3 regions of the Bradyrhizobium sp. CCGUVB23 genome follow, and region 2 is predicted to be linked to each of the others. Evidence: predicted binding sites of a transcription regulator. Region 2 holds the regulator's gene; each other region holds the start of a gene.
The links. The regulator PhoB, encoded in region 2, activates phosphate uptake and scavenging genes when phosphate is short. The targets are predictions, from matches to a motif close to TGTCATNNANCTGTCAT.
Positions count from the first base shown of each region.

Region 1: the regulator PhoB is predicted to act here: its motif matches at 4,147-4,163, upstream of NLN62_RS12770 (YdcH family protein).
Region 3: the regulator PhoB is predicted to act here: its motif matches at 4,111-4,127, upstream of NLN62_RS16795 (DUF2794 domain-containing protein).

Region 1 covers NZ_JANADQ010000001.1:2,803,229-2,812,760, reverse strand. The annotation lists gene aqpZ (aquaporin Z) at 1-309, shown strand, start outside; gene NLN62_RS12800 (5-(carboxyamino)imidazole ribonucleotide synthase) at 477-1,583, opposite strand; gene purE (5-(carboxyamino)imidazole ribonucleotide mutase) at 1,580-2,068, opposite strand; gene NLN62_RS12790 (GGDEF domain-containing protein) at 2,211-2,921, shown strand; gene NLN62_RS12785 (hypothetical protein) at 3,117-3,368, opposite strand; gene NLN62_RS12780 (hypothetical protein) at 3,392-3,607, opposite strand; gene NLN62_RS12775 (YdcH family protein) at 3,713-3,919, opposite strand; gene NLN62_RS12770 (YdcH family protein) at 4,250-4,435, shown strand; gene NLN62_RS12765 (NAD(P)/FAD-dependent oxidoreductase) at 4,681-5,784, opposite strand; gene NLN62_RS12760 (EAL domain-containing protein) at 6,008-8,692, shown strand; gene NLN62_RS12755 (glycerol-3-phosphate dehydrogenase) at 8,841-9,532, shown strand, end outside.
Region 2 covers NZ_JANADQ010000001.1:3,308,291-3,317,822, reverse strand. The annotation lists gene NLN62_RS15165 (lysylphosphatidylglycerol synthase domain-containing protein) at 1-7, shown strand, start outside; gene NLN62_RS15160 (ATP-binding protein) at 42-1,340, shown strand; gene pstS (phosphate ABC transporter substrate-binding protein PstS) at 1,483-2,493, shown strand; gene pstC (phosphate ABC transporter permease subunit PstC) at 2,664-3,653, shown strand; gene pstA (phosphate ABC transporter permease PstA) at 3,658-4,503, shown strand; gene pstB (phosphate ABC transporter ATP-binding protein PstB) at 4,500-5,318, shown strand; gene phoU (phosphate signaling complex protein PhoU) at 5,330-6,046, shown strand; gene phoB (phosphate regulon transcriptional regulator PhoB) at 6,061-6,768, shown strand; gene NLN62_RS15125 (GcrA family cell cycle regulator) at 6,851-7,363, opposite strand; gene NLN62_RS15120 (aspartate aminotransferase family protein) at 7,821-9,029, shown strand; gene argF (ornithine carbamoyltransferase) at 9,029-9,532, shown strand, end outside.
Region 3 covers NZ_JANADQ010000001.1:3,684,951-3,694,482, reverse strand. The annotation lists gene acnA (aconitate hydratase AcnA) at 1-2,581, shown strand, start outside; gene NLN62_RS16800 (thioredoxin family protein) at 2,819-3,607, shown strand; gene NLN62_RS16795 (DUF2794 domain-containing protein) at 4,193-4,564, shown strand; gene NLN62_RS16790 (GNAT family N-acetyltransferase) at 4,714-5,247, opposite strand; gene NLN62_RS16785 (Bax inhibitor-1/YccA family protein) at 5,472-6,263, opposite strand; gene NLN62_RS16780 (ABC transporter permease) at 6,535-9,105, opposite strand; gene NLN62_RS16775 (ABC transporter ATP-binding protein) at 9,102-9,532, opposite strand, start outside.

The sequences.
Region 1 (9,532 bases), 510 kb from region 2:
GTGGTGATGACCATGATGTTCCTGTTCATCATCATGGGTGCCACGCATGGAAGGGCGCCTGCGGGCTTCGCGCCACTCGCGATCGGGCTTGCGCTGGTGATGATCCATCTCGTCAGCATTCCCGTCACCAACACGTCGGTGAACCCGGCGCGCAGCACCGGGCCCGCCTTGTTCGTCGGCGGCTGGGCGCTGGCGCAACTGTGGCTGTTCTGGCTTGCGCCGCTGATCGGCGGCGCACTCGGCGGCGTGATCTATCGCTGGCTCAGCGAAGAGCCGGCCGGCGTCGTCGCCGGTGTGAAGACCGCGTGATCGTCGGAGCATGATCCGGACCCGGAGGGCCGCGTTAGCGCAAAGTGTGAAGCGGTTTTTCCTCGCGACAAACGCGGAACGCGTTTGCGCGGAGATCATGCTCAAATAAAAATCTAAAGTGCGACGATGATCGCGCTTTAGGGGGATCGCGCAGCGCCGCGGTCCCCTTACTTGCCGCGGGCGGGCGCGACCTCGGTGACGTGGCCCATCTTGCGGCCCGGCTTGGGTGTGCCCTTCCCGTAGAGGTGTACGGTGGCTCCGGGGACCGTGAGCCACTCTGTGTAGCGGTTGATCTCGTCGCCGATCAGGTTGGTCATGGTGACGACCTCGCCGTGCCGCACGGGCTTGCCGAGCGGCCAGCCGGCGATGGCGCGGATATGCTGCTCGAACTGCGAGACGGACGCGCCGTCGAGCGTCCAGTGCCCGGAATTATGCACGCGCGGCGCAATCTCATTCACCAGCACCTTCGGTCCCGTGCCGTTGGCGAGCACGAACATCTCGACTGCCAGCACGCCGACATAATCGAGCGCGTCGGCGATCTTGCCGGCGACGTTGCGCGCCTCCTCGGCAAGAGCATCCGGAATCTCGGCCGGCGCGCGCGAGATCTTGAGGATGTGATCGCGGTGCTCGTTCTCGGTGACGTCGAAACACTCGACCTGGCCTTCGGCCGAGCGCGCGGCGATCACGGAAATCTCGCGCTCGAACGGCACGAAGGCTTCGAGGATCGCCGACTTGGTGCCGAGGCCGGTCCACACTTTCGCGATCTCGTCGCCCTCGCGGATGATGGCCTGGCCCTTGCCGTCATAGCCGAAGCGGCGCGTCTTCAGCACGGCCGGAAGCCCGATCCTGACGATTGCCTCGCGCAACGATGCGACCGAGGTGACGTCGGCATAGGCAGCGGTGCCGATCCCGAGCCGGGTGATGAATTCCTTCTCGGCCAGCCGGTCCTGGGTGGTCTCGAGGATCTTGCGGTTGGGTAGCACGGGGCGGCGCGCGTCCAGCACCAGCGCGGCCGCGGCCGGCACGTTCTCGAACTCGTAGGTGATGACGTCGACGTCGTTCGCGAACAGCTCAAGCGCCTCGACGTCGGCATATTCCGCGCAGGTCGCGTTGAGCACGACGTCGAAGGCCGGTGAGTCCGGGTCGGGCGAAAACACCTGGCAGCGCAAGCCGAGCCGCGCCGCGGCCATCGCAAGCATCCGTCCCAATTGTCCGCCGCCGAGGATTCCGATGGTGTCGCCGGGCTTCAGCTTCACCCGTTTGGTGCCAGTCACGCCTTGTCCTCCGGGCGCTCGCCCACGGCGTCGGTCTGCGCTTTGCGCCAGGCCACAAGGCGGTCTGAGAGGGCCGGATCGGATAGGGCCAGCACGGCGGCGGCCAGCAGCGCAGCGTTGATTGCGCCCGCCTTGCCGATGGCGAGCGTGCCGACCGGGATGCCGGCGGGCATCTGCACGATCGAGTGGAGCGAGTCGACGCCCCTCAGCGCCTTGGATTCGACGGGAACGCCGAACACCGGCAGTTCCGTCAGCGCCGCCGTCATGCCGGGCAGATGCGCAGCACCGCCGGCGCCGGCGATGATGACCTTGAAGCCTTCGGCCTTGGCGCCCTTGGCAAAGGTGAACAGCCGGTCCGGGGTGCGGTGGGCCGAGACGATGCGGCTTTCGCAGGCGACGCCGAGCGCTGTGAGCGTATCGGCGGCATGCCGCATCGTGTCCCAATCCGACTGGCTTCCCATGATGATGGCGATCGGCGCGGTCATGACGTCAATTGTGCTCGGGAATACAGAAACATAGGCCAGATTATCGGTTCCGGCCGGCGGCTCGCAAGGCGGTGGCAAGGAGAAGGGAATGCACTATCCTGTCTTGGTGAATCCCCGCAAGCCTTCATTGAGCAGGACGCCCATGAAGAAACCAAAAAGGGCGATCGCTGCGAAGGCAAAAAAGGCCCGGAAAAGCAGCGGGAGCCGAGCCAAACCCGCGGCCAGGCGCGCGGCCCGGTCGGCGGGCCAGCCCGCTGTGACCACCGGAGAGGCCAAGAACGCCAAGGCGATCATCCGCAACCTGCGCACCAGGCTCGCCCAGGCCCAGCGGCGCATCGACGAGCTGGAGGCTGCCGCCGACACGGACTTTCTGCTCGGCATCCCGAACCGGCGCGGCTTCGAGCGTGAGCTGCACCGTGCGATTGCCTACATGACGCGCTACGCCGCCCGTGGCGCGCTGATCGTGCTCGACGTCGACCGCCTGAAGCCCATCAACGACTCCTTCGGTCACGCTGCCGGCGACGAGGTGCTCAAGGCGATCGCCGGCACGCTGACGCGGCAGGTCCGCGCCTCCGACGTGGTCGGCCGCCTCGGCGGCGACGAGTTTGCGCTGCTGTTGTGGAACCTCAGCGAGACCGATGCCAGGGCCAAGGCCGCAGCTTTCGAGCAGGCGATCGACGATTTGTCCTTTGTCTTTCGCGACCAGCGCGTGAATGCGGGTGCCTCCGCCGGCGTCGCGCTGCTTGGATCTCACGCCGAGGCAGGCCGCGCGCTGGAGGAAGCCGACGCGGCCATGTATGTGCGCAAGGCCCAGCGGCGGCATGAGCCGCGGATCAGATTGATCAGTAGTTAGGGGTTGGATCGATTGGGCCACAGGCTCGCTCAACTCTCCCGCTTGCGGGGGAGGTCGGCGCGAAGCGCCGGGTGGGGGCTCTCTCTACGTTGGGAGTATCGATTGCGGAGACACCCCCACCCCAGCCCTCCCCCGCAAGCGGGAGAGGGAGCGCACCTTTTGTGTGGCAGCGATCGAACGTAAAGCGATTGCGCTTCAAAGCGCGCTGAGGTCTTCCGGCACGTTGCCGAACTTGCGCAGCAGCTTGGCGTCGCCGAACTCGCCAGTCATGGGATCGCCGCTGCGGCTGAACGCGATCGCGCCGATATGGCCGGCGCCGTGCGCCAGGATCTCGGCGCGCCGCAGCGCGGCGGCCGAGGTCTGACATTCCTCCGCGGCGCCCGCGACCGGCGATCCATCTTCGTCGGTGAGGAAAGGCAGTGCGACATAGTAGGTGACATCGGACATGGTCGGCTCCGAGTGCTCGTTGGCTACGCGGCGCTGGAGGTGCTCCGCATCTTGTTGCGCGACGTCTCGGGAATGCAGCCGGCCGAAATTGCCGCCTGCAATTCCTCGAGCTCCGCTTCTAGATATTCGTTGGCCATGATCAGCGCCTTGATGGTGCTGCGCAGATTGCCGTCACACATCGCGATCGCCTGATCGCAGGCTTGTTCATAATGGCTGTTGTCGAAGGCGGCTGCGGACATGGCATTTCCCCGGAAGCTGGTTGAGGCTCGAATGTTCTTCTTTTGTTCTTTTTGAGTCAAGTGGAATCCGATGCGCGGAAAACGCATCGGGCGCACCGGCTGGGATCAGGCGATGATGTCGGGCGTGATCTGGTCTTCGATGAAGGCGATACGGTCGCGCAACAACAGCTTGCGTTTCTTCAGACGCTGTAACCGCAACAGGTCGGGGGCGGGCGATTGATGCAATGCATCGATCGCCGCATCGAGATCTCGGTGTTCCTGCTGCAACCGGGCGAGCTCGGCTTCGAGTTCGCGCTCGTGTTCATTGGTCATGATGTGCGGTAGCCGGAAAACCCGATGAGGTTGCGAAAGCCTGTGGAAGGCCTGTGGAAAGTATCGTCCTTGCGCGACGTGATCGCAAGCGATCTGGGTCCCCTATCAACGGTCTCTCGCAAAGATATTTCGGTGGATCGCGCCGCCAGCGCGCAGGCGCATTGAAATCATGGATGATTCCTGCGGTGGTTCCTTACTCACTGTTCATTACATATGAATTTTCAAAAATGACAGTGGGACTACGGATACTTATCGACAGAACGAATCGGTGATGTACACTTCTTCGTCCGGATCGAATCCTGAGGTTCAACCCTACCGAGGAGGTTTCGAATGACAATTCAGGCACATCTTGTTGAATTGGAGCGGAAGCACAAACTTCTCGAAAACGAATTGCACGAAGCTCTCGTGCACCTTTCAACAGACGACCTGCAAATTGTTGAGTTGAAGCGCCGGAAGTTGATGGTCAAGGACCAGATCGAGCGGTTGAGGCACGGCGCCGACGACACGCTCCACTAGCAACCCCCGTACACATGTAAGCCTGATCTCGCCCCCTTCACGCAGGGATGAGAGCTGTTGCGCTCATCCCTGCGTCGAGGTGCGAAGCCTCGTGCGATTAGTTTCGTGCGATGGTTAAAGCGCGATGAATCGTCAGCGCGCTTCAGGTTGTTGTTTGAGCATGATCTCCGCGCAAACGTGTTCCGCGTTTGTCGCGAGGGAAAACCGCTTCACGCTAACGCGGCCCTCCGGGTCTGGATCATGCGCTATATGTTTGCGAGCTCGGCGACGTGGTCGGCGATCGCGAGCGATGACGTCAGGCCGGGCGACTCGATCCCGAAGAGATTGATCACGCCATCCACGCCGTGATCGCGCGGGCCCTGCATCAGGAAATCCTGCATGGCCACCGCCGGCGGGACGATCTTCGGCCGTATGCCCGAATAGCTCGGCATCAACGCGCCATCAGGCAGGTCCGGCCAGTATTTGCGGATTGCCGGATAGAATCGCTCCGCGCGTGCGGGGTCGACGGCATAGTCGATCGTTTCGATCCACTCCACGTCGGGACCGAAGCGCGCCTGGCCTGCCATGTCCAGCGTCAGGTGCACGCCGAGTCCGCCGGGCTCGGGCACGGGATAGATCAGCCGTGAGAACGGCGCCTTGGTGCTGCAGCTGAAATAGTTGCCCTTGGCGAGATAGATCGGCGGAATCCGGTCGAGCGGCATGCCATCGATGTTGCGCGCCACCGTCGTCGCTGAAAGACCTGCCGCGTTGACCAGCAGGCTGCATTGCAGCGTCATCGGCGCCTCGCCGCCGGCATCGATTTCGACGACGCCGCCTGACGCCTTGGCGCGGATCAGCGGCGTGTGAAACGCGAACGCGGCTCCCGCCGCTTCGGCCTCGCCGCGCAGCGAGAGCATGTAGGCGTGGCTGTCGATGATGCCGGTCGAGGGCGAGAGCAACGCGGCATCGCAGGCGAGCGCCGGCTCCAGCGCGCGCGCGGCGTCGCCTGCGAGCATCTGCATATCGAGCACGCCATTGGGCTCGGCATGTGCCTTGATCGATTGCAGCTTCTCGGTCTCTTTCGGATTGGTCGCGACGATCAGCTTGCCGCAATTTTTGTGCGGAATGTTGCGCTCGGCGCAGTAGCGGTAGAGCGCATGCTTGCCGCTGACGCACAGCCGCGCCATCCAGCTCCCGGCCCGGTAGTAGATCCCGGCATGGATCACCTCGCTGTTGCGCGAGGAGGTGACGGTGCCGATGGCCTCCGCCGCTTCGAGCACGATCACCTCGCGCCCGGCCTGGGCGAGCTTTCGGGCGACCGCGAGCCCGACCACGCCCGCTCCGATGACGACGCAGTCAACTCTATCCATGGTGGGACGGCAGGTCCGTGAGTGGCGGGGCCAAGGAGTTCAACAAGGGGCTCAACGAGAGGCTTAAGAAACCGCACCCAAGGCGGCTCTCCATTAAGGAAGAATTTATCATGTCAGGGCAATTGCCGTATCTGGCGCCACATTTTTCTGTCGTGCTGACAGGCGTTTACCCGATCCCAACCCGTGAGGCCAGACAATCCCGAGTTGAAATCGCGGGTGGCTGATGGCTGACAAGAACTGGCACGCGAGCGGCGCGTTTCTGACGCCTGTGCAGGCCCTGGCATGCCTGGCCTGCACGGTTGCGCCCGCGCGCGCCTTTGCGCTGTCCGACAATTTCGCCCCGCAGAGCTACCTGGGCAGGCTCGATCCCAATCTGGTCTGGGAGGCGCTGCTTGGCGGCATCGCGGTGTGCTCGTTCCTGGCGGCCATCGTGCTGTGGATCCACTCGGCGTTGCGACGGGTAAGGCGCACGCAGCTCAGGCGCAATGCCTTCGTCTCGTCCGCGCTGAACAATCTGAACCAGGGCGTCGTAATGACCGACGCGCAAGCGCGGATCATCTTCTGCAACGACCGCTATCTCGAGATCTATGGGCTGGCGCGGGCGGATCTCTGGACCGACATGACCAGGGCCGACATCCTCAGGCTGCGTCGTGAGCGCGGCGTGCTCGGCGTGACCGACGACGAGTACTACGAGAAGGCCGCCAGCTCGAACGGCCTGATCACCGAGCTGCCCGACGGGCGCGCCATTCTGGCGAAATATTTCGTGCTGCCGAATGGCGGCTCGGTTGCGACGCATCTCGACGTCAGCGAGCAGCGCACCCTGTCGCGGCAGCTTGCGTCCACCAAGCAGTTTCTGGAAACGGTGCTGAACAACGTGCCAGCCTGCGTGGCCGCCAAGACCATCGAGGACGGCCGCTATATCTTCGCGAACAGCGCCTATGAGCGGTTCTGGGGTTTCTCGCGGGACCATGTCGTCGGCAAGAACGCGCGAGAGCTGTTTGCACCTGCCTCGGCTGCCAGCATCGAGGCGGCCGATCGGGCGGCGCTCGATGCGCCCGACGGGCAGTTCCGCAACCAGTTCGAGGTCGAGCGCGGCTCGGGGGGGCGCATGGTTGCCTCGATCCGGATCGTGGTTCGAAACGAGAAGAATCAGCCGGAATTTCTGCTGCTGGTGTTCGAAGACGTTACCGATCGACGCTCGTTGTCGCGGGAGCTGGAGAGCACCAAGAAATTCCTCGAACTCGTGGTCGACAATATCCCGGTGGCGCTGATCGTGGAGCAGGTCAACGATGGCCGTTATCTGCTCGCCAATCGCAGCGCCGAAACCATCCTCAACCGCAAGCGCGAGGAAGCCACGGGACTGACCGCCGCCGATATCTTCAATGCCAAAGAGGCCAAGCTGATCATCGCGCGCGACGAGGCCGCGATCAGGAAGCGGGGAATGATCACCGAAGAGCATCCTATCTCGACCAAGGATGGCTTGCGGCTGTTCCTCACCCGCCGCGCCACCGTGCTCAACGATGCTGGCGAGCCGGAATATCTGATCAAGACCCACGAGGACGTCACCGATCGCCGCCAGACCGAGTCGCGCATGGCGCACATGGCCTATCACGACGGCCTGACCGACCTGCCCAATCGCGCCGCCTTCCTCCAGGCGCTGACGCAGATGATCGAGGCCTGCGAGGGCACCAGTGAGGAGTTCGCCGTGCTCTGCGTCGACCTCGACGGGCTGAAGGAGGTCAACGACGTCTTCGGCCATGCGCTCGGCGACAAGCTCCTCGTCGAGGTCGCCCAGCGGCTCCAGGACGCCGCCCGTGGTGGTGTGGTCGCGCGGCTGTCCGGCGACGAATTCGGCCTCATCATCGATGGCAAGCAGCCCGACACGGGCCTCGCGCTGGCCCGCCAGCTTGGTGAAGCCCTATCCCAGGAATTCCAGATCGACGGCCGCGCGGTGCGCGCCGGGGTCACCACCGGCATATCGGTCTTCCCGCACAACGGCGCGGACGCCGCCTCGCTGCTCGCCAATGCCGGCGCAGCGCTGTTCCGCGCCAAGCAGAAGTCGCGCGGCACGATCAGCCTCTACCAGCCCGAGATGGACCAGCAGATCCGCGACCGCCGCGTGCTGCACCAGGACCTGTCGAAGGCGATCAAGAACGGCGAGCTCTCGCTCGCGTTCCAGCCGCAGGGCGTCGCCGGCCACACCGTCGCCGAGAGCGAGATCATCGGCTTCGAGGCGCTGGCGCGCTGGCAGCACCCGGTCCGCGGCCAGGTCTCGCCGGCCGAGTTCATTCCGATCGCGGAGGAGAGCGGTCTGATCGTCGAGATGGGCGAATGGATCCTGCGCCAGGCCTGCCGCGAGGCGGCCTCCTGGGCCAAGCCGCTCCAGGTCGCGGTCAACCTCTCGCCGGCGCAGTTTGCCCATGGCGACGTGGTCGGCCTCGTTCACTCGATCTTGCTGGAGACCGGGCTTTCACCCGGCCGGCTCGAGCTCGAAATCACCGAGGGCGTGCTGATCGAGGATTTCGATCGCGGCCTCGCGTTGCTGCGCCGCCTGAAGGCGCTGGGTGTGCGCATCTCGATGGACGATTTCGGCAGCGGCTATTCCTCGCTGAGCTATCTCCAGGCGTTCCCGTTCGACAAGATCAAGATCGACCGCGCCTTCGTGATCAATCTCGGCCGTAATCCGCAATCGGCAGCGATCGTGCGTGCCGTGATCGATCTCGGTCATGGCCTGGAAATGTCGATCATCGCCGAAGGCGTCGAGACGATCGAGCAGCTCGCCTTCCTCGCCAAGGAGGGCTGCGACGGCGTGCAGGGCTATCTGCTCGGCAAGCCCTTGCCGATCGGGCAATATGGCCGCCTCATCGGCCGCGCCGAGACGATGGAGCTTGCGCTCAAGACCGGCTAGTGCGCGGGTCGCGCTCTGGCCATCTGTTTGTGCATGATCTCCGCGCAAACGCGTTCCGCGTTTGTCGCGAGGAAAAACTGCTACACACTTTTCCGGATCATGCGCTAGTGATGGCGAAGTCCTCGCTTCGTTCGTTCACGACGGCTTCATGGCGGATTACGACCTCGCGATCATCGGCGGTGGCCTGAACGGCGTCAGCATCGCGCGCGACGCCGCCGGGCGCGGCCTTCGCGTCATTCTGTTGGAGCAGGGCGATCTCGGTGGCGCGGCCTCGTCGGCGACGCCGCATTTGATCCACGGCGATCTCTCGGTGCTGGAGCGTCGCGGCTTCCGTCGCGTGCGCCGGGCGCTGGCCGAGCGCAAGGTGTGGCTCGCGATCGCCCCGCATCTGGTTCGTCCGATGCGCTTCGTCATCCCTGCGCATTCCGAGGAACGTCCACCCTGGTTGCTGCGCACCGGTCTCCTGCTCTACGACCGCCTTGCAGGGCGCGGCGGCCTGCCGCCGTCCTCGACCATCGACATCACGCATCATCCGGTCGGCAACGCGTTGAGGCGGCCGTTCGGCACCGCCTTTGAATATTCGGATTGCGTCGTCGATGATTCCAGGCTCGTTGTCTTGACCGCGCTGGACGCGGCGGAGCGCGGCGCAGTGATCCGCACCGGCGCGCGCTGCGTGCGGGCCGATCGCGCCGATATCTGGCGGCTCGCCGTCGTCGATCGCGGCCACCGCAGGGTCATCACGACCCGCGCGCTCGCGAACACCAGCGGCGGATGGAGCGTGAGCGTCGCCGAGACCGTGCTCCGACAGCCGCCACCGCGCGCGGGCGCAGTCGTGCAGAT
Region 2 (9,532 bases):
CGCCTGACCGGCCGACAATTCCTAAGGAGAAGCCTGCCCCGATGGCGATCGACGCCCACCCTTCTCCCTCGGTCCAGCCCTGGTCCGACCGGCTGCGGCATTCTGCGATCATCCTGATCGCGGCGGCGCTGGCGCTGTCGGTGGTGGTCTCGCTCGGGGAATTGTCGGTGACGCGGGCGGTCGCGGTCTTCCTCTGCATCGCGGCCGCGGCGCTGATCCCCTGGCGACTGCACGATACCGCAGCCTCGCGCGACGACGTCCGCCGCATCAACCCGGTCGAAAGCGCAGCGGTAGCCGCGGTGGTCTCGGGCATGCCGGACCCGGCCGTGCTGCTCGACCGCGCCGGGCGCGTCATCCATCTCAATGCCGCCGCAGCCCAGCTTGCGCCGGCGCTGCGCAAGAACGAGCTCGCCCAGTTCGCGTTGCGCTCGCCCGAGATCATCACTGCGCTGCGCGAGGCGATCGCTACATCCGAGCCACGCCGCGCCGATTATCTCGATCACGTTCCGGTCGATCGCTGGATGGAGCTGATCATCACGCCGGTCCCGGTGCCGACCACGTTCGGCGGCGCCGACAAATGCATGTTGATGACCTTCCATGACCAGACGCCGCTGCGCCGGGTCGAGGAGATGCGCGCCGATTTCGTCGCCAATGCCAGCCACGAGCTGCGCACGCCGCTGGCCGCGCTCTCCGGCTTCATCGATACGCTTCAGGGCCAGGCCAAGGATGATCCGAAGGCGCGCGAGCGCTTCCTCGGCATCATGCACACCCAGGCGACGCGCATGGCGCGGCTGATCGACGATCTGCTGTCGCTGTCGCGGGTGGAATTGTCGGCGCATGTGCGGCCCGACACGCTGGTCGATGTCGTGCCGATCATCCGCCAGGTCGCCGACGGGCTCGAACCGCTGGCGCGCGAGCGGCAGGTGGACGTCGAGATCGATCTGCCGGAGACGGCGGTGATGATCGCGGGCGACCGCGAGGAGCTGTTGCGCCTGTTCGAGAACCTGATCGAGAATGCGCTGAAATACGGCGCCTCGGGCGGGCGGGTGATCGTCTCGCTCACCATGGTCACTGCGGCCGACGGCTCGCCGGAGATCCGCGTCATGGTGCGCGACTTCGGGCCCGGGATTGCACCGGAACACCTGCCGCGGCTGACCGAGCGCTTCTATCGGGTTGACGTCGGCGACAGTCGCTCGCAGGGCGGGACGGGCCTCGGATTATCGCTGGTGAAACATATTGTTAACCGGCATCGCGGCCGGCTTTTGATCGAAAGCGTGCTCAAACAGGGCGCCACTTTCACCGCCTGTTTTCCCCAGGCGAAGCCCCCGGCTTCGAGCTGAAATCAAAGTTATTTCAGTAACTTAAGCCTGTCATCCGACTGTCACGAAACCTTCGTAAAAGCACTACCGACCGCTCCTAAAGGGGCGGCGCGGGAGCGCGATCGGGCGCGCATGGCGCTTCGCTCCCCCTATGGAGACCAGCATGAATTTCATCAAAACTATCGTCGCTGCTGGCCTGGTGGCCGCATCGACGTCGGCCTTCGCTGCCGATATCACCGGCGCCGGTGCGACCTTCCCGTTCCCGATCTATTCGAAGTGGGCTGACGCCTACAAGAAGGAGACCGGCAACGGTCTGAACTACCAGTCGATCGGCTCCGGCGGCGGCATCAAGCAGATCCAGGCCAAGACGGTGACCTTCGGCGCGACCGACGCTCCGCTCAAGGCCGAGCAACTCGACAAGGACGGTCTCGCGCAGTGGCCGATGGTCATGGGCGCCATCGTTCCCGTGGTCAACATCGAGGGCGTGAAGGCCGGCGAACTGGTGTTCGACGGCGAGACGCTCGCCAGCGTCTATCTCGGCAAGATCACCAAGTGGGATGATCCGGCCATCAAGAAGCTCAATCCGAACGTGAAGCTGCCCTCCGAGGCGATCACGGTCGTGCGCCGCTCCGACGGTTCGGGCACCACCTTCAACTTCACCAACTATCTCTCCAAGGCCAGCGCGGACTGGAAGAGCAAGGTCGGCGAGGGCACGGCCGTCGAATGGCCGGTCGGCGTCGGCGCCAAGGGCAACGAAGGCGTGTCCGGCAACATCAGCCAGACCAAGAACTCGATCGGCTATGTCGAGTACGCCTATGCCAAGCAGAACAAGCTGACCTACACCGGTCTCGTCAACAAGGCCGGCAAGCCGGTGCAGCCGACCGTCGAGGCGTTCCAGGCGGCCGCGTCCAACGCCGACTGGTCCAAGGCGCCCGGCTATTACGTGATCCTGACCGACCAGCCCGGCGACAAGTCCTGGCCGATCACCGCGGCGACCTTCATCCTCATGCACAAGGATGCGACCGACAAGGCGGCCTCGCAGGAAGCCATCAAGTTCTTCCGCTGGGCCTTCAAGAACGGCGGCAAGGCGGCCGAGGAGCTCGACTACATCCCGATGCCGGACAGCGTCGTCCAGCTGATCGAGAAGACCTGGGCTGCCGAGATCAAGAGCTGAGATGCTTGTGTCCCGGACGCGGTGCGGCATGAAATGCCGCGCCGCTGAGCCGGGACCATCACAACTTCGGCCCCGGATCAGCGTCGCACCGCTTCGCGCTGCGCCGCATCCGGGGCACGAGACCGACAACAGGCGCAACTTAATTGGTGCAGGGGATCGGCGTGGCAGAGATGGCCGTTCAGAGCGATATCGTCGACGACGCCGGACCATATGACCGCGCCAAGGCCTTGAGCGCGTTCAAGCTCGGCGACATGACCTTCTACTGGATCACGCGGCTCAGCGCGATCTCGGTGCTCCTGATCTTAGGGGGCATCATCCTGTCGCTGATCGTCGGCGCCTTCCCGGCGATCAGGGAATACGGCCTTTCGTTCCTGTGGACGCAGCGCTGGGCGCCCTCGGCCGATCCGCCCGTGCTCGGCGCACTCGGGCCGATGTACGGCACGCTCGTTACCTCCTTCATCGCGATGCTGATCGCCATCCCCGTTGGGCTCGGGATTGCGATCTTCCTCACCGAGCTCTGCCCGCAATGGCTGCGCCGCCCGATCGGCATGGCGGTCGAGCTGCTCGCCGGCATTCCCTCGATCATCTACGGCATGTGGGGTTTCTTTGTGCTGGGTCCGTTCCTGGCCAACACATTCCAGCCCTTCATGATCAAGCTGTTCGACGGCGTTCCCGTGCTGGGCGCGATCTTCGCCGGCCCGCCGTCCTATCTCAGCCTGTTCAACGCCTCGCTGATCCTGGCGATCATGGTGCTGCCCTTCATCACCTCGATCTCGGTCGACGTGTTCAAGACCGTGCCGCCGGTCCTGAAGGAAGCCGCCTATGGCGTCGGCTGCACCACCTGGGAGGTCGTGCGCAGCGTGGTGATCCCCTATACGCGTGTCGGCATCATCGGCGGGGTCATGCTGGCACTCGGCCGCGCGCTCGGCGAGACCATGGCGGTGACCTTCATCATCGGCAACTCCTTCCGTATCTCCTCCTCGATCTTCGCGCCGGGCACCACGATCTCAGCGGCGATCGCATCCGAGTTCGCCGAAAGCGACGGCCTGCACCAGTCCGGCCTGATCCTGCTCGGCCTCCTGCTGTTCGTACTCACGTTCTTCGTGCTGGCCGGTGCGCGGCTGATGCTGCTGCGGCTGGAACAGAAGGCGGGGAAGTGACGCCATGAACCCGATCTACGCACGCCGCCGCCGCAAGGACATCGTGATCCGCGGGCTCTGCATCGCAGCCGCCGCCTTCGGTGTGACCTGGCTCGCGCTGATCCTGATCACGCTGCTCTACAACGGCCTCACCGGTCTGAACCTTCAGCTCTTCGTCGCGGACACTCCGCCTCCGGGCTCGACCGAAGGCGGCCTGCGCAATGCCATCATCGGTTCGATCATCATGACCGTGATCGGCGTCGGCATCGGCGCGCCGCTCGGCCTGTTCGCCGGCACCTATCTCGCCGAGTACGGCCGCAACGACAAGCTGACCTCGGTGATCCGCTTCATCAACGACATCCTGCTCAGCGCGCCCTCGATCATCATCGGCCTGTTCATCTATGGCGCGGTGGTGGTGCCGATGCGCGGCTTCTCCGCGATCGCCGGCTCCCTCGCGCTGGCCGTCATCGTGATCCCGGTGGTGCTGCGCACGACCGAGGACATGCTGCTGCTGGTGCCGAACGCGCTGCGCGAAGCGGCCTCCGCGCTCGGCCTGCCGCGCTCGCTGGTGATCAAGCGGATCGCCTACCGCGCGGCGCGCTCCGGCCTCATCACCGGTGTGCTGCTCGCGACCGCCCGCGTTGCCGGTGAGACCGCGCCGCTGCTGTTCACCGCCTTGTCGAACCAGTTCTTCAGCCTCAGCCTGAACAAGACGATGGCGAATCTGCCGGTCACCATCAACAATTTCGTGCAGAGCCCCTACGCCTACTGGAAGCAGCTGGCCTGGAGCGGGGCGCTGCTGATCACCCTGACCGTGCTTGCCCTGAACATTGGCGCGCGCATTCTTGGCGCCGAGAGGACTGCAAAATGAGCGATCTGTCCGTTTCCGTAAGTTCCACCGGACGTCAGGCGTCGCCGACGCTGCCTGAGGCTCCGGCCAAGGTGACGGTGCGCAACCTCAATTTCTATTACGGCGAGCACCACGCGCTGAAGAACATCAACCTGACGCTCGGCACCAACCGCGTTACGGCGTTCATCGGTCCGTCGGGCTGCGGCAAGTCGACCCTGCTGCGCATCTTCAACCGGATGTACGATCTCTATCCGGGCCAGCGCGCCACCGGTCAGCTCATGCTCGACCAGACCAACATCCTCGACACCAAGCTCGACCTCAATCTGCTGCGCGCTCGCGTCGGCATGGTGTTCCAGAAGCCGACGCCGTTCCCGATGACGATCTACGAGAACATCGCCTTCGGCATCCGCCTCTATGAGAAGATCTCCAAGTCCGAGATGGACGACCGGGTCGAGAAGGCGCTGCGCGGCGGCGCGCTGTGGAACGAGGTCAAGGACAAGCTCAACGCCTCCGGCCTGTCGCTCTCCGGCGGCCAGCAGCAGCGTCTCTGTATCGCCCGCACCGTTGCGGTGCGTCCTGAGGTGATCCTGTTCGACGAGCCCTGCTCGGCGCTCGATCCGATCTCGACCGCCAAGGTCGAGGAGCTTATCCAGGAGCTCGCAGAGAACTACACGATCGCGATCGTCACCCACAACATGCAGCAGGCGGCGCGCGTCTCCGACAAGACCGCCTTCATGTATCTTGGCGAGTTGATCGAGTTCGACGAGACCAGCAAGATCTTCACGTCGCCCAGCGACCGGCGCACCCAGGACTACATCACCGGCCGCTTCGGCTGAGGAGACAGGAAATGGCTTCTGAACATACCGCAAAGGCCTTCGACACCGACCTCCAGGAGCTCACGCGGCTCGTTGCGGAGATGGGCGGCCTTGCCGAGCGCATGATCGTCGATTCCGTCGATGCGCTGATCCGCCGTGACGTCGCTCTCGGCCAGCGCGTGGTGGCGACCGACGCCGAGATCGACGCGCTCCAGAAGAAGATCGAGGAGCGCGCCGTGCTCACGATCGCGCGCCGGCAGCCGATGGCGGTCGACCTGCGCGAGATCGTCGGCGCCATGCGCGTTGCGACCGATCTGGAGCGGATCGGCGACCTCGCCAAGAACATGGGCAAGCGCGTCGCCGCGCTGGAAACCGATTTCCATCCGCTGAAGCTGTTCCGCGGCCTGGAACACATGACCGACCTCGTGCAGCAGCAGGTCAAGTCGGTGCTGGACGCCTATGCCGCGCATGACCTGCCGGCGGCGATGATGGTGTGGAAGGGCGACGAGGAGGTCGACGCGATCTGCACCTCGCTGTTCCGCGAGCTCCTCACCTACATGATGGAGGATCCGCGCAACATCTCGTTCTGCATCCATTTGATGTTCTGCGCCAAGAACATCGAGCGGATTGGCGACCATGCGACCAACATCGCCGAGACCGTCTTCTACATGATCGAAGGTCAGGCCATCGCGGACAAGCGGCCGAAGGGCGATATGACGACCTTCGCCACGACCGTGCCGAACACTTAAGGAGCGACGACGCCATGGGCGCACGCATTCTGGTTGTTGAGGACGAGGAAGCGCTGACCGAGCTGTTGCGCTACAACCTCGAAGGCGACGGCTACGATGTCGAGACGGTGATGCGCGGCGACGACGCCGACACCCGCCTCAAGGAGCACATTCCCGACCTGATCGTGCTCGACTGGATGCTGCCGGGACTGTCCGGCATCGAGCTGTGCCGCAGGCTTCGCGCCAGGCCCGAGACCAAGCAGCTGCCGATCATCATGCTCACCGCGCGCGGTGAGGAGAGCGAGCGGGTGCGCGGGCTTGCGACCGGCGCCGACGACTACATCGTCAAGCCGTTCTCGGTGCCCGAATTGCTCGCGCGCGTGAAAGGCCTGCTCCGGCGTGCAAGCCCCGAGCGGCTCGCGACCATACTCGCCTTTGGCGACATCGAGCTCGACCGCGAGAAGCGCCGCGTGGCGCGCTCCGGTCGGCCGATCGACCTCGGCCCGACCGAATATCGCCTCCTGGAGTTCTTCCTGGAGCATCCCGGCCGGGTGTTCTCGCGCGAGCAGCTGCTCGACAGCGTCTGGGGCCGCGACATCTATATCGACGAGCGCACCGTCGACGTCCACATCGGCCGCCTGCGCAAGCTGCTCAATCTCGGTCGCGAGCAGGACCCGATCCGCACCGTCCGTGGCGCCGGCTACGCGCTGGATGATCGTTTCGCGAAGGCGGAGCAGACGTAAAAAAGCGCGCCGGATGGCGCGCTGACGTTTCTCGATCAAGCGTCCCGGCCTTGCACCGGGACGTTGTCGTTTGTGGCTGAACTCAGCGCGTGCCGGGCTTGGCCGGTGCGCGGCGGCGGTCGGCGGCCGGCTGGTAGGCGACGCGCGAGTGCTGTGCGCAATAGGGCAGGCCCGAGAGCGACTTGCCGCCGCAGAAGAAGAAATCCGGGCTCGAGGGATCGCCGACCGGCCAGTGGCAGGTCGCCTCGTTGAGCTCGAGCAGCGACAGGCGCTGGCTCATCGGAACGACATTGTCATAGGTGATCGGATCGGGCTCGACCTCGACCTCGAAGGCCTGGGCGAGGGCGGTGTTGCCGCGCGAGATCGGGCGGCTCACCCGCATCATGTGCTGCGCCGGGCGCGCCTTGCGCGGCCGGGGAGCCGCCGAGGACGGGCTCTTGGCGCGGCCGGACAGGCCCAGCCGGTGCACCTTGCCGATTACGGCGTTGCGGGTCACATTCCCGAGTTCGGCAGCGATCTGGCTGGCCGAAAGCCCGGCTTCCCAGAGCTTTTTCAATTGCTCGACGCGATCGTCGGACCAGGTCAAAACCGTCATTGCACCCTTCCCCTCGCCGCGCGCCTGCCAATCCCTTGGGGCCGCGTGGCGATGTCTAAGCCTCGAAAAACCCGTGCCGCCAGAATCCCTTAAGGCTCGCCGGGCGCGAAAACGCACCTGAACGCTACGCCGGTACATGAGGACTAAGAGGATCAGAACTGCTGCACGAGATGTCGTATCTGACAGGGGAAACGCTACAATATGGCGTGACTCCCGCGCAAGAGTCTGCGGCTCCGCGTCCACATGTTCCGTCGCTAAAAGAACTCAAAAATGCCACCGCAAGACTACGGCCGCACGCCTTGCAGGGCCTTCTGGCGGCATTGACAGCGGTTTTTCCAAGCATAAAATGGTGACACGTGCCGCCCTTAAAAGGCGGCACGTTTCGTTTTCCGGGCAGGTCAACGATGCGCTGCGCAAGGCAGTCTCGTGAGCCAGCCTCAACATTCAAGTGACCGTCATGACCAAAAGCGCCGCGACGCATTTGCTTCCCGTTTTCGCCAGGGCCGAGCTCGGCTTCGAGCGCGGCGAAGGCTGCTGGCTGGTCGCGACCAATGGCGAGCGCTATCTCGATTTCACCTCGGGTGTCGCCGTGAATGCGCTGGGCCATGCACATCCCGCTTTGGTCAAGGCCTTGCAGGAGCAGGCCACGAAGCTCTGGCACATGTCGAACCTGTTCCAGAGCCCGGACGGCGAGAAGCTGGCAGTCAGGCTCTGCAACGAGAGCTTTGCGGACTTCGTGTTCTTCTGCAATTCCGGCGCCGAGGCGATGGAATGCGTAATCAAAGTGGTGCGCCGCTATCACGCCTCCAAGGGCCATCCCGAGCGCTACCGCATGATCACTTTCGAGGGCGCCTTCCATGGCCGCACGCTGGCAACGCTCGCGGCGACCGGCTCGGCAAAATATCTCGAAGGTTTCGGCCCGCAGCTCGACGGCTTTGACCAGGTGCCGCATGGCGACCTCGAAGCCGTCAAGAAGGCGATCGGCCCACAGACTGCAGGCATCCTGATCGAGCCGATCCAGGGCGAGGGCGGCGTACGCTCGGCTCCTCCCGCCTTCTATCGCGCGCTGCGCCAGCTCTGCGACGAGCATGGTCTTCTGCTTGCCTTCGACGAGGTGCAGACCGGCATGGGCCGCACCGGCGATCTCTTTGCCCATCGCCGTCTCGGCGTGACTCCCGACGTGATGTCGCTTGCGAAGGCACTCGGCGGCGGCTTTCCGATCGGCGCGTGCCTTGCGACCGCCGAAGCCGCCTCAGGCATGACGCCCGGCTCGCACGGCTCGACCTTCGGCGGCAATCCGCTCGCCGTGTCCGCGGCGAACGCCGTGCTCGACGTCATGCTCAAGCCCGGTTTCTTCGATCACGTGCAGAAGATGTCGCTGCTGCTCAAGCAGAAGCTGGCCTCCGTGATCGACCGCCATCCCGATGTCGTCAGCGAGGTGCGCGGCGAGGGGCTTTTGATCGGCCTCAAGGCCGTCGTGCCCTCCGGCGATCTCGCCACGGCGCTGCGCAACGAAAAGCTGCTCACCGTCGGCGCCGGCGACAATGTGGTGCGCTTCCTGCCGCCTTTGATCGTCACCGAGGTGGAGATCGAGGAGGGGGTCGCGCGGCTCGAGCGCGCCTGCACGGCGATTGAATCGAATCTCAAGGCACGGGCGGCAGGCTGATGAGCAAGACGCCCAAGCACTTCCTGGACATCAACGAGCTGCCGCTGGCGGAGCTCAAGAGCATGCTCGCCGCTTCCTCCGCCATGAAGGCGAAGCAGAAGGCGCATCAGCCGGTCAAGCCGCTCGAAGGCAAGACGCTGGCGATGATCTTCGAGCGTCCGTCGACGCGGACGCGGGTGTCGTTCGATGTCGCCATGCGCCAGCTCGGCGGCGAGCCCATCATGCTCACCGGCGCCGAGATGCAGCTCGGCCGCGGCGAGACCATCGCCGACACCGCGCGCGTGCTGTCGCGCTATGTCGATGCCATCATGATCCGCATCCTCAATCACGATGCGCTGCTCGAGCTCGCGGCGAATGCGACCGTGCCCGTCATCAACGGGCTGACGCGGCGTTCGCATCCCTGCCAGGTGATGGCCGACCTCATGACCTATGAGGAGCATCGGGGGCCGATCGAAGGAAAGACGGTGGCCTGGACCGGCGACGACAACAACGTTCTCGCCTCC
Region 3 (9,532 bases), 380 kb from region 2:
CGAGAACCTGCTGCGCAACGAGGACGGCCGCTCGGTCAAGAAGGAGGACATCGTCGCGGTGTCCAAATGGCTGCGCAAGAAGTCGCTGGAGCATGAGATCGCCTTCCGTCCGGCCCGCGTCCTGATGCAGGATTTCACCGGCGTGCCGGCCGTGGTCGACCTCGCCGCGATGCGCAACGCGATGCAGAAGCTCGGCGGCGATGCCGAGAAGATCAATCCGCTGGTGCCCGTCGATCTCGTCATCGACCACTCCGTGATCGTGAACTTCTTCGGCGACAACAAGGCTTTCGCCAAGAACGTCACCGAGGAATACAAGCAGAATCAGGAGCGCTACGAATTCCTGAAGTGGGGCCAGAAGGCCTTCTCGAACTTCTCCGTCGTGCCGCCCGGCACCGGCATCTGCCACCAGGTCAATCTCGAATATCTGGCGCAGACCGTCTGGACCAAGAAGGAGAAGATGACGGTCGGCAAGAAGACCGGCACGTTCGAGGTCGCCTATCCCGACTCGCTCGTCGGCACCGATTCCCACACCACCATGGTCAACGGTCTCGCCGTGCTCGGCTGGGGCGTCGGCGGCATCGAGGCGGAAGCCTGCATGCTTGGCCAGCCGCTGTCGATGCTGCTGCCGAACGTGGTCGGCTTCAAGCTCAAGGGTCAGCTCAAGGAAGGCGTCACCGCGACCGACCTCGTGCTGACGGTCACGCAGATGCTCCGCAAGCTTGGCGTCGTCGGCAAGTTCGTCGAGTTCTTCGGTCCCGGCCTCGATAACCTCTCGGTCGCCGACAAGGCGACGATCGGCAACATGGCGCCCGAATATGGCGCGACCTGCGGCTTCTTCCCGGTCGATGCCGCCGCGATCGATTACCTCAAGACCTCCGGCCGCGCCGCGCCGCGCGTCGCGCTGGTGCAGGCCTATGCCAAGGCGCAGGGCCTGTTCCGCACTGCCAAGTCGGCGGACCCGGTGTTCACGGAGACGCTGACGCTCGATCTCGGCGACGTCGTCCCCTCGATGGCCGGTCCGAAGCGTCCCGAAGGTCGCATCGCGCTCCCCTCCGTGTCGGAAGGCTTCTCGCTGGCGATGGCCAACGAGTACAAGAAGGGCGATGACGCCGAGAAGCGCTACGCGGTCGAGGGCAAGAACTTCGAACTCGGCCATGGCGACGTCGTGATCGCGGCGATCACCTCCTGCACCAACACCTCCAATCCGAGCGTGCTGATCGGCGCGGGCCTGCTGGCGCGCAATGCCGCCAAGAAGGGCCTGAAGGCCAAGCCCTGGGTGAAGACCTCGCTCGCGCCGGGCAGCCAGGTCGTCGCCGAATATCTCGCCAATTCCGGGCTGCAGGCCGATCTCGACAAGGTCGGCTTCAACCTGGTCGGCTTCGGCTGCACCACCTGCATCGGCAATTCCGGTCCGCTGCCGGAGGAGATCTCGAAGTCGATCAACGATAACGGTATCGTCGCCGCCGCCGTGCTTTCCGGCAACCGCAACTTCGAAGGCCGCGTCTCGCCGGACGTGCAGGCGAACTATCTGGCTTCGCCGCCGCTCGTCGTCGCCCACGCGCTCGCGGGCAGCGTGACGAAGAACCTCGCCACCGAGCCGCTCGGCGAGGGCAAGGACGGCAAGCCGGTGTACCTGAAGGACATCTGGCCGACGACCAAGGAGATCAACGCCTTCATGAAGAAGTTCGTGACTGCGTCGATCTTCAAGAAGAAGTATGCCGACGTGTTCAAGGGCGACACCAACTGGCGCAAGATCAAGACCGTCGAGAGCGAGACCTATCGCTGGAACATGAGCTCGACCTATGTGCAGAACCCGCCCTATTTCGAAGGCATGAAGAAGGAGCCGGAGCCGGTCACCGACATCGTCGAGGCGCGCATCCTCGCCATGTTCGGCGACAAGATCACCACCGACCACATTTCGCCGGCCGGTTCGATCAAGCTCACCTCGCCCGCGGGCAAATATCTCAGCGAGCACCAGGTGCGTCCCGCCGACTTCAACCAGTACGGCACGCGGCGCGGCAACCATGAAGTGATGATGCGCGGCACCTTCGCCAACATCCGCATCAAGAACTTCATGCTCAAGGGCGCCGACGGCAACATTCCCGAGGGCGGTCTCACCAAGCACTGGCCCGACGGCGAGCAGATGTCGATCTACGACGCCGCGATGAAGTATCAGCAGGAGAACGTGCCGCTGGTGGTGTTCGCCGGCGCCGAATACGGCAACGGCTCCTCGCGCGACTGGGCGGCGAAGGGCACGCGTCTGCTCGGCGTTCGCGCGGTGGTCTGCCAGAGCTTCGAGCGCATCCATCGCTCCAACCTGGTCGGCATGGGCGTGCTGCCGCTCACCTTCGAGGAGGGCACTTCCTGGCAGTCGCTTGGGCTGAAGGGCGACGAGAAGGTCACCCTGCGCGGCCTCGTCGGCGACCTCAAGCCGCGCCAGAAGCTGACCGCAGAGATCGTGTCGGCCGACGGCTCGCTGCAGCGCGTTTCGCTGCTCTGCCGCATCGATACGCTGGACGAGCTCGACTACTATCGCAACGGCGGTATCCTGCACTATGTGCTGCGCAAACTCGCGGCGTAAGCGCGGATTTGTGAACGATGGCTCACTGCGAAGTGAGTAGAACGTTAAGCGAAGGCGGCCTATCAAGGGCCGCCTTTGTTCGTTTGCGGTATGTTCCAGATGGGCTCGTCCAGCGAAAGGTTTTCGTCTCGGACGATGCGGGACGCACTGCGCGCGCAAGACTTATCCGTAAGACTACGGTGACCAACCGGCGAGAAGATTTCCCCTCGACATCAGCTAAGGTGTGCGGCGTTCAACATGACTATGATGGCCTCTAATCTGATTTCGCGATGGTCCGGTGCGATCTGGTCAGGTGCGATCTGGCCAAGTGCACTTGGCGTCTGCGCAATCATCGCGGTCGTCCGTCCCGCCCACGCCGATCCCCGCGCCGTCGTCGAGCTCTTCACCTCGCAAGGCTGCTCGTCCTGTCCGCCCGCCGACAAGATCATCGGCGAGCTCTCCAACGATCCCTCGATCATCGCGCTGAGCATGCCGATCGACTACTGGGACTATCTCGGCTGGAAGGACACGCTGGCGGACTCGCGCTTCTCGGCGCGGCAGCGCGCCTATTCGCGGATGCGCGGCGACCGCGAGGTCTACACGCCGCAGGTCGTGGTCAACGGCTCGGAGCATGTCATCGGCAGCGACCGCGCCGGCATCGAGAGCGCGATCGCAAAGACCGCCAAGGGCGACAACGTGATGAGCGTGCCGGTGTCGATGTCGCTCGCAGGCAAGCAGCTCAATGTCTCGGTGGCCGCGAGCAAGGAGGCGGCGGTGTCGCATGGCGAGGTCTGGATCTGCTCGATCACCAAGGCGGTGCCGATCTCGATCAGCCGCGGCGAAAATCGCGGGCAGCAGATCACTTACCACAACGTGGTGCGCAACCTGCTGAAGGTCGGCGACTGGAACGGTACTCCGGAAAGCTGGACCGTGCCGCTGGAGAACCTCACGCGCGAGGGCGTCGATGGCGCGGTAGTCTATGTCCAGGACGGCAGCCGCGAGAAGCCGGGCCCGATGCTGGGCGCGGCGTACACGTCGCTGCATTGATTGCCGACTAAAGTCTCTCGTCCCTACCACGTATCCGCTCTTGATCCTCATGGTGAGGAGGCGCGTAGCGCCGTCTCGAACCATGTAGGCCCACGCTGAGGCAACTCGGCCTCGATCCTTCGAGACGCTTGCTGCGTAAGCTCCTCAGGATGAGGGGAGAAAATCTTTGGCGAGGAGAGAAAGTGCGTCGGCAGAAATGCCCCCACACAACAAAAAAGGACCAACTCGCGTTGGTCCTCCTTCGTGCGAACAGGCCCGATCCCGACGACCCCGGGGGGCTGGGGGCTGAGGAATCCGGAACCGAAAGGACCGGGCCAACGCACACGAATCTTTTCGCAGTGCAGGGCGGCAGGCGCTAGGCGGAAAAGCGGCGAGACTATGATTCCTGCTAACGATCCCGTGACGGTATGTCGCGAGGGAGTTCCACAGCCAGGAGGTGTGTTTGCGGTGCGATGTGCAGCCGGGCGGTTGGGGCGCCCCTTGCGGCCGACAGCGGTTGGCGCAATCATGCAACTGTCATGATCCGCGGACGGGAACGGTTTCGCGACCGCCGGTCATGCGTCAACGCGACAGGAGGCGCTGCCCATGGGTCTGATGTCGGAGGATGCCGATCCGAGCGAGCAGCGCGCAGTGGCGCGTAGCGCCGCTGCGAGTTCCCAACCGAGCCGGGTGACGTTCAACCGGCTCGAATTGCATCGCATCCTCAACCTCTATGGCCGCATGGTCGCCGACGGCGAGTGGCGGGACTATGCCATCGACTTCCTGAAAGACCGCGCCGTATTCTCGGTCTATCGCCGCGCCTCCGAAGTGCCGCTTTACCGTATCGAGAAAGATCCGCGGCTCGCGCGCAAGCAGGGCATGTACAGCGTGATCTCGGCGACCGGCCTGATCCTGCGCCGCGGCCATGAGCTCGAGCGCGTGCTGCTGGTGATCGATCGGAAGCTGGCGGTGGTGTAGCCGCACAAACGGTGCCGTAGGGTGGGCAAAGGCGCACCGCGCCGTGCCCACCATCTTTCCGGGATTGAAATAGAAGTGGTGGGCACGCTTCCGCTTTGCCCACCCTACGACAGCTGAAGCCCCTCGGCGTTGAATGCTTGCTACGACGGCTATCTATCCGTCGGCACCGTGCGCCCGCCTTCACCGAGGTCGCGCTGCATCATCACCGTATCCAGCCAGCGGCCGAACTTCAGGCCGACATTGGGGTGCGTGCCGATCATGTTGAAGCCGGCGCTGGTGTGCACGGCGATCGAGCCGGCATTGGCGGAGTCGCCGATCACGGCGATCATCTGGCGGAAGCCGCGCGCCTCGCATTCGACGATCAGCCGCTGCAACAGCGCCGAGCCGATGCCGCGGCGATGGAACGACGGCTCGAGATAGATCGAGTTCTCGACCGTGAAGCGATAGGCCGGCCGCGGCCGGTAGGCGCCGGCATAGGCGTAGCCGGCAATGCGGCCATCGAGCACGGCGACGAAATAGGGGTAGCCGCCATCCGTCAGCGCCGTGTAGCGGCGCGTCATCTCGGCGAGGTCGGGCGGTTCGAGTTCGAAGGTCGCCGTGCCGCGGCGCACGGCGTGCTCGTAGATGGCGGTAATGGCGGGAAGGTCGGCCTCGGTTGTGGGCCTGATTTCAGGTGCGGACATGGGGGCGAGATTAGAAGCTTCGTCCGGCGGCGGAAAGAGGCATTGGCGCTTCCACATAGTCATTGCGAGCGCAGCGAAGCAATCCAGAAGTGCATCCATGGAGGGACTCTGGATTGCTTCGTCGCTGCGCTCCTCGCAATGACGGTGCTTGTGGGAACGCCAACCTCACAAACAAAAACCCCGGCCTTGCGGCCGGGGCTCGTGTCATTCTCTCGGATCAGAACCTAGTCGCGCTGGCCGAGCAGCTGCAGCAGCAGCGTGAACAGGTTGATGAAGTTCAAATACAGCGACAGCGCACCGGTGATCGCCGCGCGTTCGGCAATGTCACCGCCGGCCGAGGCGTAGCCGTAGATGTAGTCGTTCTTCAGCCGCTGGGTATCCCAGGCGGTGAGGCCAGCGAACACCAGCACGCCGCCCACCGACACGATGAACTGCAGCGCCGAGCTCGCCAGGAACAGATTGACGAGGCTTGCGATGATGATGCCGATCAGGCCCATGAACAGGAACGATCCCATCCCGGTCATGTCACGCTTGGTGGTGTAGCCGTAGAGGCTCAGCGCGCCGAAGGTGGCCGCGGTGATGAAGAAGACCCGCACGATCGAGGTGTGCGTGAACACCAGGAAGATCGAGGATAGCGAGATGCCCATCAGCGCCGAGAACACCCAGAACAGGATCTGGGCGGTCGAGGGGGCCAGGCGGTTGATGCCGGCCGAGATCACGAACACCATGGCGAGCGGCGCCAGGATGAACAGCCATTTCAGCGGGCTCACGAACATCGCGTAGCCGAACGGCGTCAGGAACTGGCTGCCGATCTTGGCGGCGGCCCCCGAGGGGTCGCTGGTCACGGCCGCCATGTAGACACCGAGTGCGGCGAGGCCGGTGATGGCCAGGCCGATGCTCATGTAATTGTAGATGCGCAGCATGTATGCGCGCAGGCCGGCATCGACCGTCGCGGCGTCGACACGCCCGGCGGCCCTGCCGAAAGGAGAAGCGTAGTTGCGGTCTAGGTCCGACATGGTCGAATTCCCATTGGTTGGCCGGCCGGCACAAGGGCTGATGCCGCCCGGGTCGTCAAAATTCTATCCCGGATACCGTTGCCTGCCGACATTAATTTTGGCTAACAATCGGGGATCCGGACCCACTCGACATGTGGGAAACTAACACATTTGCTGCAAGCGTCCACGCGCGGCCGAATGTCGCCATGGACGCGCAATCTGACGCGCGGGCGTGGTTAACCCGGAAAATCCGGGAGATTGGGGTTGCCGCGCCGCCGCCCGCTTCAATTTGTCACAAATTCCGCAACACGGTGGCGGGCTTTTGGTTCAACGCCAGCAGCGTGCCGGCGAGCCCAAGCCCGACCGTGACGACGAGCGCGGAGACGACCACGCCGGCCGCGCTGCCGGCCTGCCAGACGAAGCTCAGCGTCATCAGCCGGGTCACGATCATCCAGGCCGCGATGCTGCCGGCGATGACGCCGAACACGGCGGTGGCGAGCCCGATCAGGAGATATTCGAGCGCATAGGCGCCGAGCAGCCGCAGCCGCGTGGCGCCCAGCGTCTTCAGGATCACGGCGTCATAGACCCGGTGGCGATGGCCGGCGGCGAGTGCGCCGCCCAGCACCAGGATCGCGGAGATCAACGTCACCGCGCTGGCGCCGCGGATCGCGAGCGTGAGATTGGTGACGACCGAGCCGACCGTCTCCATGACCTCGCGGACCCGCACGCTCGTCACCATCGGATAGGCATCGGCGACCTCTTTGATGATCTTGCCGTCGCCGGCCGCATCGCCGCCCTGTTCGGTCAGCGTCGCGATGTGGGTATGCGGCGCGCCCTTGAAGGCATTGGGCGAGAACACCAGAACGAAATTGATGCCGAGCCCCTGCCAGTCGATGTTGCGCAAATTGCTGATTTTCGCCGGGATATCGCGGCCGAGCACGTTGACGACGACTTCGTCGCCGAGCTTGAGCCCGAGCCCGTCGGCGATTTTCTTCTCCATCGAGACCAGCGGTGGGCCGGAATAATCGGCGCTCCACCATTCGCCCTCGACCACCTTGGAGCCCTTCGGCAGCTCGCTGGTATAGGTCAGGCCGCGGTCGCTTTGCAGCACCCATTCGGCGTCGGTCGCGGGCTTCAGGTCCTCGGCCTTGACGCCGCGCGCGGCGACGATGCGGCCGCGCAGCATCGGCACGTCCTCAACTTTCGCCCCCGGCGCGATCTGGCGCAGATAGCCGTCGAACTGCTCGGCCTGCACGCTCGGGATGTCGATGAAGTAGAACGATGGCGCCCGGTCCGGCAGCGCCGCGAGAAACTGCCGGCGCAGATTGCCGTCGATCTGGGTGATGGTGACGAGGACGGCGAGTCCCAGCCCCAGCGACAGCACCACGGACGGCGTCAGCGCGCCGGGACGGTGGATGTTGGCGATCGCAAGCCGCAGCATCGGCAGCCGCGTGCGCGGCAATCGCCGCGCGATCGTCATCAAGAGCCCCGCAATGCCGCGCAGCACCGCAAACACCACGATGGACGAGAGCACGAACACCGTGGCGATGCGCTTGTCGAACGATAGCCCGATCACGACCGCGACGAGTAGCGCGACCACCACGGCCATGAAGGCGAGATAGCGCCAGCGCGGCCGGTGCCATTCGGCGCTGATCGTGTCGCGAAACAGCGCGGCCACCGGTACGTCATGGACGCGCCCGAGCGGCCACAGGCCAAAGGCGAGTGCGGTGAGCAGGCCATAGATGAAGGAGAGCGCCAGCTCGTCGGCATGCACGGCCGGGATCACCGGCAGCGGTAACAGCTTTCCGAACAGGCCGACGATGGCGAAGGGGAGGGCTGCGCCAAGCGCGAGCCCGATCACCGAGCCGATCCCGGCGAGCAGGATGACCTGCGCGAGATAGATGCCGAACACGTCGCGTCCGGTGGCGCCGACGGCCTTGAACGCCGCGATGACCTCGAGCCGGCGGTCGATATGGCTCTTCACGGCATTGGCGACGCCAACGCCTCCGACCAAAAGCGCGGCGAGGCCGACCAGCGTCAGGAACTGGGTAAAGCGGCTGATATTGCGCTCGAGCTGAGGCGATGCATTGGAGCGGCTGCGGATCTCCCAGCCGGCCTGCGGTGCCGCGTTGCGGGCGTCGCTGATGAATGCCTCGGTCGCGCGCTCGCTGTTGGCGCTGTCAGGCAGCTTGACGCGATAGACCCAGCGCACCAGGCTGCCCGGCTGGATCAGGCCGGTGGCGCGCAAGGCTTCCTCGCTGATCAGGAAACGGGGGCCGAAGCCGATGCCGCCGGCAAGCTTGTCGGGCTCGGCCTCGACCGCGCTGCGGATCTGGAAGGTCGCGTTACCGATGGTGACGCGGTCGCCGATCCTGAGGGAAAGCCGCGCCAGCAGCGTCGGATCCGCGGCGGCACCGAACGCGCCGTCGCGCTCCGCGAGAAGATCGGACAGTGGCAATTGCGGCGTCAGCGTCAACTGGCCGAGCATCGGGTAATTGCCGTCGACCGCCTTCATCTCGACCAGCGCGAGCTTGCCGTCGGCCGCGCGCGCCATGCCGCGCAGCGTCGCGGCGATCGACACCGTGCCGCGCGAACGCAGGAAAGCGATCTCCTCAGGCTTTGCCTCGCGCTGGAACAGCACGAACGAGGCGTCGCCGCCGAGCAGCGTGCGGCCTTCACGCGCCAGGCCCTCGCTGAGGCTGGCCGCGACCGAGCCGACACCGGCAATCGCCATCACGCCGAGCGCGATGCAGGCGATGAAGACGTAGAAGCCGCGCAGGCCTCCGCGCAGTTCGCGCAACGCATAGCGCAGCGACAGCGCGGCCGCGCCGTGTCGCGCGAACGGTTCAGTGGCGACGCTCATGGCTGGGAATACTGCGTATCGATGCGCCCGGAGCGCAGGCGGATCACGCGGTCGCAGCGATGCGCAAGCGAGGAATCATGGGTCACCAGCACCAGCGTCATGCCGCGCTCGGCATGCTTGCCGAAGATGAGATCGACGATCTGCTTTCCCGTCGCTTCGTCGAGATTGCCGGTGGGCTCGTCGGCGACCAGGATCGCAGGGTCCGGCGCCAGCGCACGGGCGAGCGCGACACGCTGCTGCTCGCCGCCCGAGAGTTGCGAGGGATAGTGATGCAGGCGATCGCCGAGCCCGACCGATTGCAGCTCTTGCGCGGCGCGCTTGGCCGCATCCGGATTGCCGGCGAGCTCGAGCGGCACCGCGACGTTCTCCAGCGCCGTCATGGTGGGGATCAAGTGAAAGGACTGGAAGACGATGCCGACCTCGCGGC